2 regions of the Streptomyces sp. NPDC048671 genome follow, and region 2 is predicted to be linked to the other one. Evidence: riboswitches for the same ligand, from Rfam matches in the RefSeq annotation. Region 2 holds a riboswitch; the other holds the start of a gene.
The links. A riboswitch is a leader RNA that binds a small molecule or an ion and turns the genes downstream of it on or off. The one in region 2 is predicted to bind S-adenosylmethionine.
Positions count from the first base shown of each region.

Region 1: linked by a shared signal. The riboswitch ahead of thrC (threonine synthase) and the one ahead of ACZ6S6_RS10240 (glutathione S-transferase C-terminal domain-containing protein) in region 2 are both predicted to bind S-adenosylmethionine.

Region 1 is NZ_JBVJHB010000010.1:187,301-194,739, forward strand. Features, by position in the region: gene ACZ6S6_RS21775 (alpha,alpha-trehalose-phosphate synthase (UDP-forming)) at 1-1,205, opposite strand, end outside; gene ACZ6S6_RS21780 (glucosyl-3-phosphoglycerate synthase) at 1,263-2,213, opposite strand; SAM riboswitch class I at 2,367-2,493, shown strand; gene thrC (threonine synthase) at 2,511-3,824, shown strand; gene ACZ6S6_RS21790 (MoaD/ThiS family protein) at 3,940-4,218, shown strand; gene ACZ6S6_RS21795 (cold-shock protein) at 4,654-4,860, shown strand; gene groL (chaperonin GroEL) at 5,177-6,799, shown strand; gene ACZ6S6_RS21805 (alpha/beta hydrolase family protein) at 6,918-7,439, opposite strand, start outside.
Region 2 is NZ_JBVJHB010000004.1:285,165-292,603, forward strand. Features, by position in the region: gene ACZ6S6_RS10220 (GNAT family N-acetyltransferase) at 9-824, opposite strand; gene ACZ6S6_RS10225 (ABC transporter substrate-binding protein) at 979-2,016, opposite strand; gene ACZ6S6_RS10230 (amino acid ABC transporter ATP-binding protein) at 2,145-2,960, opposite strand; gene ACZ6S6_RS10235 (amino acid ABC transporter permease) at 2,957-3,961, opposite strand; SAM riboswitch class IV at 4,337-4,444, opposite strand; SAM riboswitch class IV at 4,565-4,710, shown strand; gene ACZ6S6_RS10240 (glutathione S-transferase C-terminal domain-containing protein) at 5,120-5,803, shown strand; gene ACZ6S6_RS10245 (ATP-binding cassette domain-containing protein) at 5,925-7,439, opposite strand, start outside.

The DNA of each region.
Region 1 (7,439 bases), on a different contig from region 2:
TCGTACGCCCCCGCCTCCCGCGACAGCACCAGCGCGCAGCCGTGGTCGGAGACGACCGGGACCTCCTTGGCGACCAGGTTCATCCCGTCCCGGATGGGGTTGATGAGCGCCACGTCGGCCAGCCGGTACGCGGCGAGGGAGCGTGCGAAGTCGTCCTTGACGTGGAGCACGACCGGGGTCCAGTCAGCTGTGCCGTGCGCCGCGTTGATGCCGTCGGCGACGCGCTGCACCTCGGCCGTGTACTCCCGGTAGACCGCGAGGTCCTGCCGCGAGGGGTAGGCGAACGCGATGTGGACGACCCGGCCGCGCCATTCGGGCCGCTCGTCGAGCAGGGCGCGGTAGGCGAGCATCCCGCGGACGATGTTCTTGGACAGCTCCGTACGGTCCACCCGCACGATCGTCTTCCGGCCGGGGCCCACCTGTTCGCGCAGCGCCGCCATCCGCTCGTCGACGTCCGCCTCGTGCGCGCGGCGGCGCAGGAAGTCCGCGTCGGCGCCGAGCCCGTGCACGCCGATGCGGGTGCGGCCGGTGCCGCCCAGGATCTCCGTGCAGCAGCCGATGAAGGCGTCCGCCCAGCGGCGGGTCAGGAAGGCCGCCCGGTCGGCGCCGAGGATGCCGCGCAGCACCTGCTCGGCGATGTCGTCGGGCAGCATCCGGAAGTAGTCGACGGGCGCCCACGGGGTGTGCGAGAAGTGGCCGATCCGCAGGTCGGGGCGGAGTTCGCGGAGCATTCCGGGCACCAGCACCAGGTGGTAGTCCTGCACCAGGACCGCCGCGCCCTCGCCCGCCTCCTCGGCGAGCGCCTCCGCGAAGGCCCGGTTGTAGGTCTCGAAGGAGGCCCACTGCCGGCGGAACTCCGCGTCGAAGACGGGTTCCAGGGGGGTCTGGTAGAGCAGGTGGTGGACGAACCAGAGCACCGAGTTCGCGATCCCGTTGTACGCGTCGGCGTGCACGTCCGCGTCGATGTCGAGCATCCGTACGCCCGGCTCGCCGACCCCGCGGCGCACCGCCTCGCGGTCGCCGTCACCGAGTGCGGCGCAGACCCACACCTTGTCGTCCACCGCGCTCAGCCCGGAGACGAGTCCGCCCCCGCCCCGTTTCGCGTCGAGTGAGCCGTCCTCGCGGAGCGCGTACGAGACCGGACCTCGGTTGGACGCGACGAGTACCTGGGCGGCGGCGGGCTGGGGGACGTGCTCGGAGACCATGCTGCGGAATCTAGCCCGATCCCGAACCGTCCAAACGTGCGTGCGGCGGTGCTCCGGTCACGCCGCGCGGCGCGAGACGTACTCCTCGATCTCGCGCATCGGCGGCCGCTCCTCGGTGTCCACCGGGTACGTGTGCGGGACGAAGCCGTGCTCGCCGCGCTCGAACTGGGTCAGCGAGGGGCGGACCAGATGCCCTCGGGAGAGCCGCAGCTGAGCGGTCCGGTAGATGGCCGCCGCCATCCGGCCGAGCGCCTGGCCGTCCTGGTGGCGGTGTTTCCTGACGCCGACGTCGACCTGCCCGAGCGCGTCCAGGCCGACCGTGTGCAGGGCGTCGACGAGCAGCCCCAGCTCCACTCCGTAACCGACCGGGAACGGCAGCTGTTCGAGCAGGGAGCGGCGCACGGCGTACTCGCCGCCCAGCGGCTGGACGAAGCCGGCCAGTCGCGGCCAGTGCAGATTGAGCAGCGGCCGTGCCACCAGTTCGGTGACCCGCCCGCCCTGGCCTGCGGTGTCCCCGAGGGGGCGGTCGTACATCGCCTTGACGAACTGCACCGAGGGGTCGGTCAGCAGCGGGCCGACGATGCCGGAGACGAAGTCGGCCGAGAAGTCCTTCAGGTCCGCGTCGATGAAGCAGACGATGTCACCACTGGTCACCAGGAGTGACCGCCAGAGCACCTCGCCCTTGCCGGGGACGGCCGGGACGCGGGGCAGGATCGCGTCCCGGTGGATCACCCGGGCGCCCGCCCGGCGGGCGACCTCGGCGGTGGCGTCCGTGGAGCCGGAGTCGATCACCACGAGTTCGTCGACCAGCCGGACCTTCTCCATGAGCTCGCGCCGGATCACCCGGACGATGTCCCCGACCGTCGCCGCCTCGTTGAGCGCAGGCAGGACGACACTCACGCTCCCGCGGCGCGGGTCGCCGTCCCTGGCGGCCAGGAGCTGCTCCAGCGGGCGGTCGGCGGAGGACCAGGAACGCCTGGTCAGCCAGCCTTCGACCTCTTCCAGCACGGTCGATACTCCCTGTATGTGATCCATCTCGCGGTTCGGACGACTATCTCAACAGTCCGGTGCTTCGGTTACAGTCTTGAACAACGCAGATGGCCGTGGCATGCCGGGGTCCATCCGCTGATAAACGCCTGGATCCATGGTCCAGTGCCACAGCGCTCATCCAGAGGGACAGAGGGAACGGCCCGTTGAAGTCCCGGCAACCATCCAGCCGACCGCGAGGTCAGGTGGGGAAGGTGCCAATTCCGTCTTGTGGCGAAATGCGTCACGAGGAAGATGAGGAGAAAGGGCCTCGCCATCATGGCTGTTCAGACTGTTGCAGCAAACACCGAATCCTCCGTTGATCTTGGTCCCGCCGCGGCGCTTTCCTGCCGCGAGTGCGGAGAGCGATTCGAGCTCGGCCCCCTTTTCGCCTGTGCGACCTGTTTCGGGCCGCTCGAAGTGGCGTACGACCTGCCGAGCGGCTCCCCGGACGAGCTGAAGAAGCGCATCGAGGCCGGCCCCGACAACATCTGGCGTTACGCGCCGCTGCTGCCGGTCCCCGCCGATGTCGCGGACAAGCCCAACCTCAACCCCGGCTTCACCAAGCTGGTCAAGGCCGACAACCTCGCCCGTGAGCTGGGCGTCACCGGCGGCTTGTACGTCAAGGACGACTCCGGCAACCCGACGCACTCCTTCAAGGACCGTGTCGTCGCGATCGCCGTCGAGGCCGCCCGCGCCTTCGGTTTCACCACGCTCTCCTGCTCCTCCACCGGCAACCTCGCCGGTGCGGTGGGCGCCGCCGCAGCCCGCGCCGGCCTGCGGTCCTGCGTGTTCATCCCGCACGACCTGGAGCAGGGCAAGGTCGTCATGGCCGCGGTGTACGGCGGTGAGCTGGTCGGTATCGAGGGCAACTACGACGACGTCAACCGCTTCTGCTCGGAGCTCATCGGCGACCCGCTCGGCGAGGGCTGGGGCTTCGTCAACGTCAACCTCCGGCCGTACTACGGCGAGGGCTCCAAGACGCTCGCGTACGAGATCTGCGAGCAGCTCGGCTGGCGGCTGCCCGACCAGATCGTCATCCCGATCGCGTCCGGCTCGCAGCTCACGAAGATCGACAAGGGCCTCCAGGAGCTGATCAGGCTCGGTCTGGTCGAGGACAAGCCGTACCGGATCTTCGGTGCCCAGGCCGAGGGCTGTTCCCCGGTCTCCACCGCCTTCAAGGCCGGTCACGACGTCGTGCGGCCGCAGAAGCCGAACACGATCGCCAAGTCCCTGGCGATCGGCAACCCGGCCGACGGCCCGTACGTCCTGGACATCGCCCGCCGTACCGGCGGCGCCGTCGAGGACGTCAACGACGAGCAGGTCGTCGACGCGATCAAGCTGCTGGCGCGCACCGAGGGCATCTTCGCCGAGACCGCGGGCGGGGTGACGGTCGGTGTGACGAAGAAGCTGATCGAGGCCGGTCTGCTCGACCCGTCGCTCACCACCGTCGTCCTGAACACCGGTGACGGCCTCAAGACGCTGGACGCGGTGGCCGCCACCTCGCAGGCGACGGCGACGATCCGCCCCAGCCTGGACGCCTTCCGCGCCGCCGGCCTCGGCACCGGCGGAGAGGCCGCCGGCGCCAGCTGACGGGCCACCGGCACCAGCTGACAGGCCCGCCGGCACCAGCTGACAGGCCGTCGGCAGCAGTTGAGAGGCTGCCGGCAGCCTCCGACCATCCGTGACTCCAGGAAGGGCACCCACCATGAGCGTCAAGGTCCGTATCCCCACCATCCTCCGCACCTACACGGGCGGCCAGGCCGAGGTCCCGGCCGAGGGCGCGACCCTCTCCCAGGTCATCGAGTCCCTGGAGAAGAACCACCCGGGCATCGCCGCCCGCGTGCTGGACGACCAGGGCAAGCTCCGCCGCTTCGTGAACGTGTACGTCAACGACGACGACGTGCGCTTCGAGGGCGGCCTGGAAGCGGTCACCCCGGACGGCGCGGGCGTCTCGATCATCCCGGCCGTCGCCGGCGGCTGCTGACCCCCGGGACCCGAGTGGTCCCGCTCCACCGCGTCACCGGAATCGCCCCCTCTGCGACAGAAGCGGAGGGGGCGATTCTGTATGGTTGAGCGCGGTAGAGTGTGGGAAGCCCCCTCTGCTGCCCGTGCCCCCCCCGCATATGTGAATGCGCCCGGCCACGACAAGATGCAGCCAAAGTAACTGAACTTCTTGCGCCATAAGTCGCCTTTGCCTGGCCCGACTTGCCCTGGAATCTCATGAGTTACTCATATTCGGGCGATCGGCGCTGCCCAGAATTCTCGTCCGATTGACCTGTTGCAGAGGGCAGTTGGGCAGATACATTCGGCCGCGGTCGACGCGTTCCGGCGCACGCACCCTCTCCTGACGGAGGGTGAGTTCTGACCCGGGCCCGCGAAGTGCGGTCCTGTGCAAGGGCCAGTAATAGGGGAGTTAGGCATGGCTCAGGGCACCGTCAAGTGGTTCAACGCGGAGAAGGGGTACGGCTTCATCGCGGTCGACGGTGGTGCGGATGTTTTCGTCCACTACAGCGCGATCCAGATGGACGGATACCGCACCCTCGAAGAGGGTCAGCGAGTTGAATTCGAAATCTCGCAGGGCCAGAAGGGGCCGCAGGCGGACATGGTCAAGCTCGCTGTCGGCTGAGCTCGGCACGGTCGGCCAACGACACTACTCACGCACGGAGGGCCCGTACCCCCTGGGGTACGGGCCCTCCGTGCGTCCGGAACCCCTCCGCAAGCGTCGGCCGGTTGTCCACACTCCGGAGGGGGACGCTTGCACTCTCGGGGGTCGAGTGCTAATCATTGGGCTTAGCACTCTCCGGGTGAGAGTGACAGAAACTTGGACCGGGCCGGTGAGGCCCGCAGGTCTGTCGGGGCAAGGAACCGGCAGGCGGCAGGCCGTCCGTCGCGGGCGCCACTCGGTCCGGAGAATCCACCCCTGTCCGGGAGGACCACTTCATATGGCCAAGATCATCGCGTTCGACGAGGAGGCCCGGCGCGGTCTTGAGCGCGGCATGAACCAGCTCGCCGACGCCGTCAAGGTCACCCTCGGCCCCAAGGGCCGCAACGTCGTCCTTGAGAAGAAGTGGGGCGCCCCCACGATCACCAACGATGGTGTTTCCATCGCCAAGGAGATCGAGCTGGAGGACCCGTACGAGAAGATCGGTGCGGAGCTGGTCAAGGAGGTCGCCAAGAAGACGGACGACGTCGCCGGCGACGGTACGACCACCGCCACCGTTCTCGCTCAGGCGCTCGTCCGCGAGGGCCTTCGCAACGTGGCCGCGGGTGCGAACCCGATGGCTCTCAAGCGGGGCATCGAGAAGGCCGTCGAGGCCGTCTCCGCCGCCCTCCTGGAGCAGGCCAAGGACGTGGAGACCAAGGAGCAGATCGCTTCGACCGCCTCCATCTCCGCCGCTGACACCCAGATCGGCGAGCTCATCGCCGAGGCCATGGACAAGGTCGGCAAGGAAGGCGTCATCACCGTCGAGGAGTCCCAGACCTTCGGGCTGGAGCTTGAGCTCACCGAGGGTATGCGCTTCGACAAGGGCTACATCTCGGCGTACTTCGCCACGGACATGGAGCGCATGGAGTCGTCCCTGGACGACCCGTACATCCTGATCGTGAACTCGAAGATCAGCAACGTGAAGGACCTCCTTCCGCTGCTGGAGAAGGTCATGCAGTCCGGCAAGCCGCTGCTGATCATCGCCGAGGACGTCGAGGGCGAGGCCCTGTCGACCCTGGTCGTCAACAAGATCCGTGGCACCTTCAAGTCCGTCGCCGTCAAGGCTCCGGGCTTCGGTGACCGCCGCAAGGCCATGCTCGGCGACATCGCCATCCTCACCGGTGGCACCGTCATCTCCGAGGAGGTCGGCCTCAAGCTGGAGAACGCCGGTCTCGACCTGCTCGGCCGTGCCCGCAAGGTCGTCATCACCAAGGACGAGACGACGATCGTCGACGGCTCCGGTGACAGCGACCAGGTTCAGGGTCGCGTCAACCAGATCCGTGCCGAGATCGAGAACTCCGACTCGGACTACGACCGCGAGAAGCTCCAGGAGCGCCTCGCGAAGCTGGCCGGCGGCGTGGCCGTCATCAAGGCCGGTGCCGCGACCGAGGTCGAGCTCAAGGAGCGCAAGCACCGCATCGAGGACGCGGTGCGCAACGCCAAGGCCGCCGTCGAGGAGGGCATCGTCGCCGGTGGTGGCGTGGCTCTGCTCCAGGCCTCGGCCGTCTTCGAGAAGCTGGAGCTCTCGGGTGACGAGGCGACCGGCGCCAACGCCGTCAAGCTGGCGCTGGAGGCCCCGCTCAAGCAGATCGCCGTCAACGGTGGTCTCGAGGGTGGAGTCGTCGTCGAGAAGGTGCGCAACCTGCCGATCGGTCACGGCCTCAACGCCGCGACCGGCGAGTACGTCGACATGATCGCCGAGGGCATTATCGACCCGGCGAAGGTCACGCGCTCCGCTCTGCAGAACGCCGCGTCCATCGCCGCGCTCTTCCTCACCACCGAGGCCGTCATCGCCGACAAGCCGGAGAAGGCCTCCGCGGCCGCTCCGGGCGGCATGCCGGGCGGTGACATGGACTTCTGATCCTGACGGATCGGTAGCTCCTGCACAGCTGTACGAACGTCGGCCCCCGGGGATCACTCCCCGGGGGCCGACGTCGTTCCTACGCGTCCGTACTCTTACTTGTCCGTACGCGCCCCGGCTACGGCGTGAACACCATCTCCGGGAAGCGGTCCGAGGGGCCGTCCAGCAGCTGGTCGTCGTGCCCGCGCAGCCACCGCCCGAAGAACGACGCCACATACGCGCGGCTCGCGGCCGTGGCCCGCTCCGGCCGCACCGTCCCGACCGCTGCCGCCAGACCGCCGTCCGGCTCCGCGCCCTGCCGGGCCAGTCGCGGCAGCAGCGCCTGCGCGTCGGTGTACGAGGCGTGGCGCGAACCGGTCAGGGTGACGTTCGCCTTCCAGCCGCGGGTGTTCTTCCAGAACGCGGCCCAGGACGGCTGTTGCCGGTAGTCGCCCGAGCTCTCGCCGACCGTCCCCATCAGCAACAGCGGCCGGTCCAGCCCCTCCAGCGCCACCGTGCTCAGCCGGCTGCCGTCCGGCAGCTCGCCGCCCACGTAGTCCATCTGTCCGTCCATGTTGATGCCCGCCCGGATCCGCCGGTCGTCGTGCATCGTCTGCGCCGCGGTGAAGCCGCCCCCGGAGTGGCCGAACATCCCGGTCCT
Region 2 (7,439 bases):
CCGCACGGCTATGCCGTTTCTTCCGGCTGTGCGGCTACTTGTTCCTGCGGTTCCCGTACTTCCGGGTGCCCGGCTCCCCGTTCTCCGGGTCCCCGTGCTTCCGGCTGCCCGTCCGGCGTGCGCACGAGCAGGAATCGTGTGCGTCGGCGCACGGTGAAGCCGATCGATTCGTAGAGCCGGATCGCGGAGGTGTTGCTCGCGGCCGCGTGGAGGAAGGGGGTGTCCCCGCGTTCCCGTATGCCCGCCGCGACCGCGCGGACCAGCCGGGTGGCCAGGCCATGGCCGCGGTGGTCCGGGTGGGTGCAGACGGCGCTGATCTCCGTCCAGCCCGGCGGGCGCAGGCGTTCGCCGGCCAGGGCGATCAGCCGTCCGCGGTCCCGGATGCCCAGGTAGCTGCCCAGTTCGATGGTGCGGGGCAGGAAGGGGCCCGGCCGGGTGAGAGCGACCAGGTCGAGGATCTCGGGTACGTCGGCGGGTCCGAGCCGTTCCGCTTCGGGGGCTGGTTCGGCGTACAGCGCGGTGGCGACGAGCTGAACGCCGTCGCCGCCGCGCTCGATCGTCCAGCCGTCGGGCACCGACACGGCTCCGGAGACCGGGGCGGCGGTGCCGGGTCCGGCCAGTGTGGCCAGATCGGCCCAGGCCCGGGGGTCGGCGGGGTCGGCGAGGGCGCTGAACGGCGAGATGTCCGTGGGGTAGCGGGCGGCCCGGCCCACACGCTCGGCGAAGCCGGCGTGCGGACCGGTCAGCGCCGCCCAGGCGGCGTTGTCCAGGATGTGCGGTTCCGTCGGGACCGGGGGCGGGGCGTGATGGACGCTGGTGGACATGGCGGTGCGGAGTCTCCGTATCCGGGAGGTGGCCGGGACGGCGCCGGCTCATGACAGCGCGGTCCGTCGGCAGATGGGCGGGCGTGGAGGTGGACGTTGATGTTGATACGGGCGCGGGCGCGGGCGTGGATGCGGACGTGGATGCGTATGCGGGTCAGGCGTTGTCGAGCGGCAGTCCGGGCGGATCGACCAGGGAGGCGGGGACGGCCTCGTTGGAGAGGTTCCAGGCGGCGAGCCACTTGGCGTACTGCCCGTTCTTGATCAGGTGGTTGATCGCGGCGGCGATGGGCTTCGCCAGTCCGCTGCCCTTCTTCGCCGTAGCGGCGATGAGCCCCTGGAGCGTCGCACCGGCGCCGGAGAACTGGCCCGCGTTACGCGTCGGTGTGGGGGTCTTCGCGGTCTGGGTGATGTGGTACGCGATACCCGGATTGGGGCCGAAGGAGATGTCGATCTTCCCGCTGGACAGCGCCAGGGCGGTGGCGTTGTTGTCCTGGTAGTACTTGACGGTGAGCTGCTTGCCCTCCTTCGCCAGCTTCGCCTTCCACTCCAGCAGGATCCGCTCCTGGTTGGTTCCGGCGCTGACGGCGACGGTCCTGCCGGCCAGGCTGCGGTAGTCACCGTCGAAGTTCCAGGTGCTCTTCTTCAGTGCCTCGAAGGCGAGGTTGTCCTCACGGTAGGAGGCGAACTCGTACTTCTTCTTGCGCTCCTCGGTGTCGGTGACATTCGACAGGGCCACGTCGACCTTGCCGCTGTCGATGCCGACGAACATGTTCTCCCAAGTCGAGTTCTTCAGCTCCGGCTTGAGCCCGAGGACCGCGGCGACCAGCCGGCCGAGGTCGGGTTCCGCGCCGGTGAGGGTCTTCTGGTCCTCACCCACGTAGGCCAGAGGAGGGAACCCGGCCGGCAGCGCGCCCACGCCGAGCACCAACGTGCCTTTCTCCGCAACCGACTTGGGAAGCCCGGCGCTGATCGACTTCACCTCGGGCACCTTGAGCTCGGTCTCCTCGGCGGCGCCGTTGGAGAGTGCGCCGACGGTGACCGTTCCGGCCGGCGCGCTGTCGGTCCTGGTCGCGGCGTCACCCGCACCGCCGCACGCGGCGAGCCCGGCGGCGAGAGAGGCGACGGCCGCGGAGGCGGTGACGCCGCGGAGGAATCTGCTGCGGAGGCCGATGGAGGGGGTGAGGGTGCGCATGGTGGCTGTCCTTGTCGGGTGCGGTGAGGGCGTACGGGCGGGGGCGCGCCGTGGAGTGGGTGCCGGGATAAGGAGTGATGGGGTCAGAGGTGATGGGGTCAGAGGTGACGGGATCAGAGGTGACGGGATCAGAGCACCTTGCTCAGGAAGTCCCTGGTCCGCGCGTGCTGCGGGTGGTCCAGCAGCTGCTCGGGCGGGCCCTGTTCGACGATTTGGCCCGCGTCCATGAAGACGACCCGGTCGGCGACCTCACGGGCGAACCCGATCTCGTGCGTGACGACCAGGAGGGTCGTTCCGCTGCCGGCCAGGTCCTTGATCACGGCCAGCACCTCGCCGACCAGCTCGGGGTCGAGCGCGGACGTCGGCTCGTCGAAGAGGATGACCCCGGGCCGCAGGGCGAGGGCGCGGGCGATGGCCACGCGCTGTTGCTGCCCGCCGGACAGCTGCCGGGGGTAGGCGGCGGTCCGGTCCGCGAGCCCCACGCGGGCGAGGAGGCCGCGGGCCAGTTCCCGCGCCTCGGGCCTGGTGAGCTTTCCGGTCGCCACCGGAGCCGCGGCCACGTTGTCCAGCACGGTCAGGTGCGGGAAGAGATTGAAGTTCTGGAAGACGAACCCGATCCGGCCGCGCTGCGCCAGGATGGCCCGCTCGCTCAGCTCCTTGAGGCGACCGCGGTGCCTGCGTACGCCGATCAGCTCGCCGTTCAGGCTGACATGGCCGATCTCGGGCTTCTCCAGGTGGTTGATCACCCGCAGGAGCGTGGATTTGCCGGAGCCGGACGGCCCCAGGACAACCGTGACCTCGCCGGGTCGCACGGTCAGCGTCACGCCTTCCAGGACGCGTTGGGATCCGTACCACTTGTGCACGTCGTGCACCTCGACCGCGGCGGGACGTACCGCGAGCACCCCGTTGGCCGCCTCGGTCTGCTCGGTCGCCTCGGCGCTCATATCGCCGTCTCCTTCCGGACCCGGGCCCGCAGATCACCGAGGCCGGTCCGCAGCTTCTGCAACGGGGTCGGCGGCAGGGTGCGCAGCGCGCCCCGTGAGTAGTGCCGCTCGACGTAGAACTGGATGACGGACACGACGCTGGTGAGAATCAGGTACCAGGCGGTGGCCACCAGCAGCAGCGGCACGATGTCGCCGGGGTAGGTGCTGCCCATGCTCTGCACGGAGCCGAACAGGTCGAGCAGCGAGACGTAGAAGACCAGCGAGGTGCCCTTGATCAGGCCGATCAGCTGGTTGACGTAGTTCGGGGTGATGGAGCGCAGGGCCTGCGGAAAGACGATCTTCGCAAACTGGTAGCGCTTCGGGAGGCCGAGGGCCGAGGCCGCCTCGTGCTGGCCCTGGTCGACGGAGAGGATGCCGCCGCGGACCACTTCGGAGGCGTACGCCGCCTCATTGAGGCTCAGACCGATGACGGCGACGACCATGTCGGTGGCGAGGCGGGACTCGTCGAAGGTGAAGAACGCCGGGCCGAACGGCACTCCGAGGCTCAGCGTGCGGTAGAGCGCGCTGAAGTTGTAGAGGAACAGCAGGACCACGATCAGCGGCACCGATCGGAACAGCCAGGTGTAGACCCAGCTGACCGCGCGCAGCACCGGGCTCGGCGAGAGCCTGGCCAGTGCCAGCAGCACACCGCCGAGCAGCCCCAGAGCAGCGCTGTACACGGCGACTTCGAGGGTGATGAGCAGGCCTTCGAGGATCGTGGGCCGCAGGAACCAGTACGAGAACCGGTCCCACTGGTAGAAGGGATTGGTCACCAGGCCGTGGACGATCTGGGCGACCAGCACGAGCACGACGGCTGTGATGATCCAGCGGCCGGGACGCAGGAGGGGAAGGACCCGCTGCGCCGCCAGGGGCTTCGATGCGGCGGGCGGGTGGCGGCGGGGGACCGCCTCGGCGGGCGGCGCTGATCCGGAGGACACAGCGATGCCAGGAGATTCACTCACGGAGGGCTCCAGCGGATTCGGGCAGCCCGGACCGCGGACAGCGGCGTCGCCGCACCGATCGGGGACGAATCGGCGCGACGCGGCACACGGCACGGGACGGGGGCCGGGCGGGGAGAGGGCACACCGCGACAGCGGTGGACGTCAGGAACTCGCAGGACAGAGGCCCGGAAGGCTGGGGCTCAGAAGGAAGAGGCCCGAAAAGCCGTCAGGCTTGACAGAGAATGCGAGAAGCGACCGTACACAGCGCGCTGTTGACGCGCTGCAGGTCGACGGAGCGGTCAGCGCACAGCAGCAGGACGCGGCCGCGGGACCGCCAGGCAGCCATCCCCTCAGCTGCGTCCATCGCTCTCACCGTCACCATTCCGCCCCGTGGGGCCTACACGTCTGCCGAACGTCATCCGGTCCGGTCCGAACCTGGGCACCCCACCGCTGTACGAGGGCTGCCGGCCGGCACACCGTGGGTTCCCGCCGACGCTCACGACCGTTCCGCGCCGCAAGTTAGGCACGGCCCGAAAGGAATTGTCAACGCCGGTGACCACCAGGCGAGACGGCCCGTCCGGCCTTCTTGACGGCGTCACGTGGCGCACCGAAACTGACATGGACGGTCACGATTGTCAGCGCCTCCTGTGCGGGATTCCCCTGCTCAGGTGGTTATCGGCCCCGGCCCGCTGGCAGGCAACCCTTCCACCGCGACGGGGTGCCCCGGGTGACGACCGGGTCCCGCCGGTGCGGCGGGACAAGCGTGGCCTCGCGTCTCGCGAGCCCCGAAGTCGGAACCGGTGGGAATTGTCCAGGAACGGCTTGACGAGGCGCCTGCACATCGATCTGCTGCGTGTCTCCAGCGCTTACTAGCCCGGAAAACTCCGGACGCGTACCGGACCGCTCGATCCAGTCCGGACCGGTACGAGAGCGCAGTCAGTCCACATCCGGCCGCTGGTGCCCACAAGGCGGCGGTGGCTTCCTCGTTCCCGCAGGGATTCCCACCGGGATTCCCATAGGAGAGTCATGCCCGAGACAGCTTCGCGCAGTTCCAGTTCACGTAAGCCCACTTCACGCAGCTCCGGTTCGCGCAGTTCAGGCACGGGCAACTCGCTCACGTGCGGCGCGATTTCCTCCGGGCCGGTTCCGTGCGCCGCGCCCCTTCGTCTCGCGGCTGCCGTGCAGCCCTCCCGTATCCACAGCCGTATCGGCGTCGGTCTGGCCGGCGGCTTCTACCCGGCACCGCACCGCTACGAGCTTTTCCTGTCGGCGAGTTGTCCGCGCTCGCTCCGCGTCTCGATCACTCTCGGCCTGCTCGGCCTCAAGGACTCGGTCGCCACCACACTCCTGGGGCACCCCGCCGAGACACCGGCCGCGTTCGCCTCACTGCGCAGCGCTTACGAGGCCACGATGCACCACTACGACGGACCGCTGACGGCGCCCGCGCTGTGCGACCGGTGGAGCGGACGCATCGTCAGCAACCACACCCCGGACATCCTGCGCGACCTCGCGGGCCTGCTGTCCGGCCATGACGAGGCCTGCCCCTCCGCTCTGCGCCCGCCGGACCTCACCGCGGACATCGACGCCCTCCGTGACCTGCTGGACCGGGACGTCACCCCGGCCGCCGCGCCCTCGGAGCGATCGGCGGCGCTGGACCTGCTGAATCACCGCCTCGCCCTGCGGCCCCACGTACTGGGCGAGGAACTGACGGCCGCGGATGTGGACCTGTGGGTGGCGCTCGTCCGTCTCGGCCCGGCCACCCTGGGCGACCGTCCCCGGCTCCGGGAGTACGTGAGCCGCCTCCGCGACCATCCCGCCTTCCCCGACACGCCGGAGCAGGACGACGGCCGCCGGCCCGCGTAGCCGGACGTACCGGGGCCCCGGCGAGGGCCCCGGTCAACGCCGCGGTCGGCCCCTCGTTCAAGGCCCCGGTCGCGCCTCGTTCAACGCAACGTACTGGTCAGCACCTCGGGCAACGCCTCCCTCAGGCGCCGACGTAGGCCGCGAGGTGCTCGCCGGTGAGGGTGGAGCGGTCGGCGACGAGGTCGGCGGGCGTGCCCTCGAAGACGAGCCTGCCGCCGTCGTGGCCGGCGCCGGGGCCGAGGTCGACGATCCAGTCGGCGTGCGCCATGACCGCCTGGTGGTGCTCGATCACGATGACCGACTTGCCGGAGTCCACGAGCCGGTCGAGCAGGCCGAGCAGTTGCTCGACGTCAGCGAGGTGGAGGCCGGTGGTCGGTTCGTCGAGGATGTAGATGCCGCCCTTCTCGCCCATGTGCGTCGCCAGCTTGAGCCGTTGCCGCTCACCGCCGGACAGGGTGGTCAGCGGCTGGCCGATGCTGAGGTAGCCGAGCCCGACATCGGCGAGCCTGCCCAGGACGCGGTGCGCGGCCGGATTGTGGGCCTTGCCGTCGCCGAAGAACTCCTCGGCCTCGGTCACCGACATCGCGAGCACCTCGCTGATGTCGCGGCCACCGAGGTGGTATTCGAGCACCGAGGCCTGGAACCGCTTCCCCTCGCACTCCTCGCAGACGGTGGAGACACCCGCCATCATCGCAAGGTCGCTGTAGATGACGCCTGCGCCGTTGCAACCGGGGCAGGCGCCCTCGGAGTTGGCGCTGAACAGCGCCGGCTTCACGTCGTTGGCCCTGGCGAACGCCTTGCGGATCGGGTCGAGCAGCCCGGTGTACGTCGCGGGGTTGCTCCGTCGCGAGCCGCGGATCGCGCCCTGATCGATCGACACCACCCCGTCCAGGCCCGAGACCGAGCCGTGGATCAGCGAGCTCTTGCCGGAACCGGCGACCCCGGTGACGACGGCGAGGACCCCGAGCGGGATGTCGACGTCGACGCCGCGCAGGTTGTTCGCCTTCGCGCCGCGGATCTCCAGCGCGCCGGTGGGCTTGCGCAGGGTGTCCTTGAGGGTCGCCCGGTCGTCGAAATGGCGGCCTGTGACGGTGTCCCCGGCCCGCAGCCCCTCGACGGTGCCCTCGAAGCAGACGGTTCCGCCCGCGGTTCCGGCGCCGGGGCCCAGGTCGACGATGTGGTCGGCGATCGCGATCGTCTCCGGCTTGTGCTCCACGACGAGCACCGTGTTGCCCTTGTCCCGCAGGCGCAGCAGCAGGTTGTTCATCCGCTGGATGTCGTGGGGGTGCAGGCCCGCGGTGGGCTCGTCGAAGACATAGGTGGTGTCGGTGAGCGAGGACCCGAGGTGCCGGATCATCTTGACGCGCTGCGCCTCGCCCCCCGACAGCGTTCCCGACGGCCGGTCGAGCGCGAGGTAGCCGAGTCCGATCTCCACGAACGAGTCGAGGGTCTGCCCCAGCGCGGTGAGCAGCGGTGCCACCGAGGGTTCGTCGAGGCCCCGGACCCAGGCGGCCAGATCGCTGGTCTGCATCGCGCAGGCGTCGGCGATGTTGATCCGCTTGATCTTCGAGGACCTGGCGCCCTCGCTGAGCCGGGTGCCCTCGCACTCGGGGCAGGTGGTGAAGGTGACCGCCCG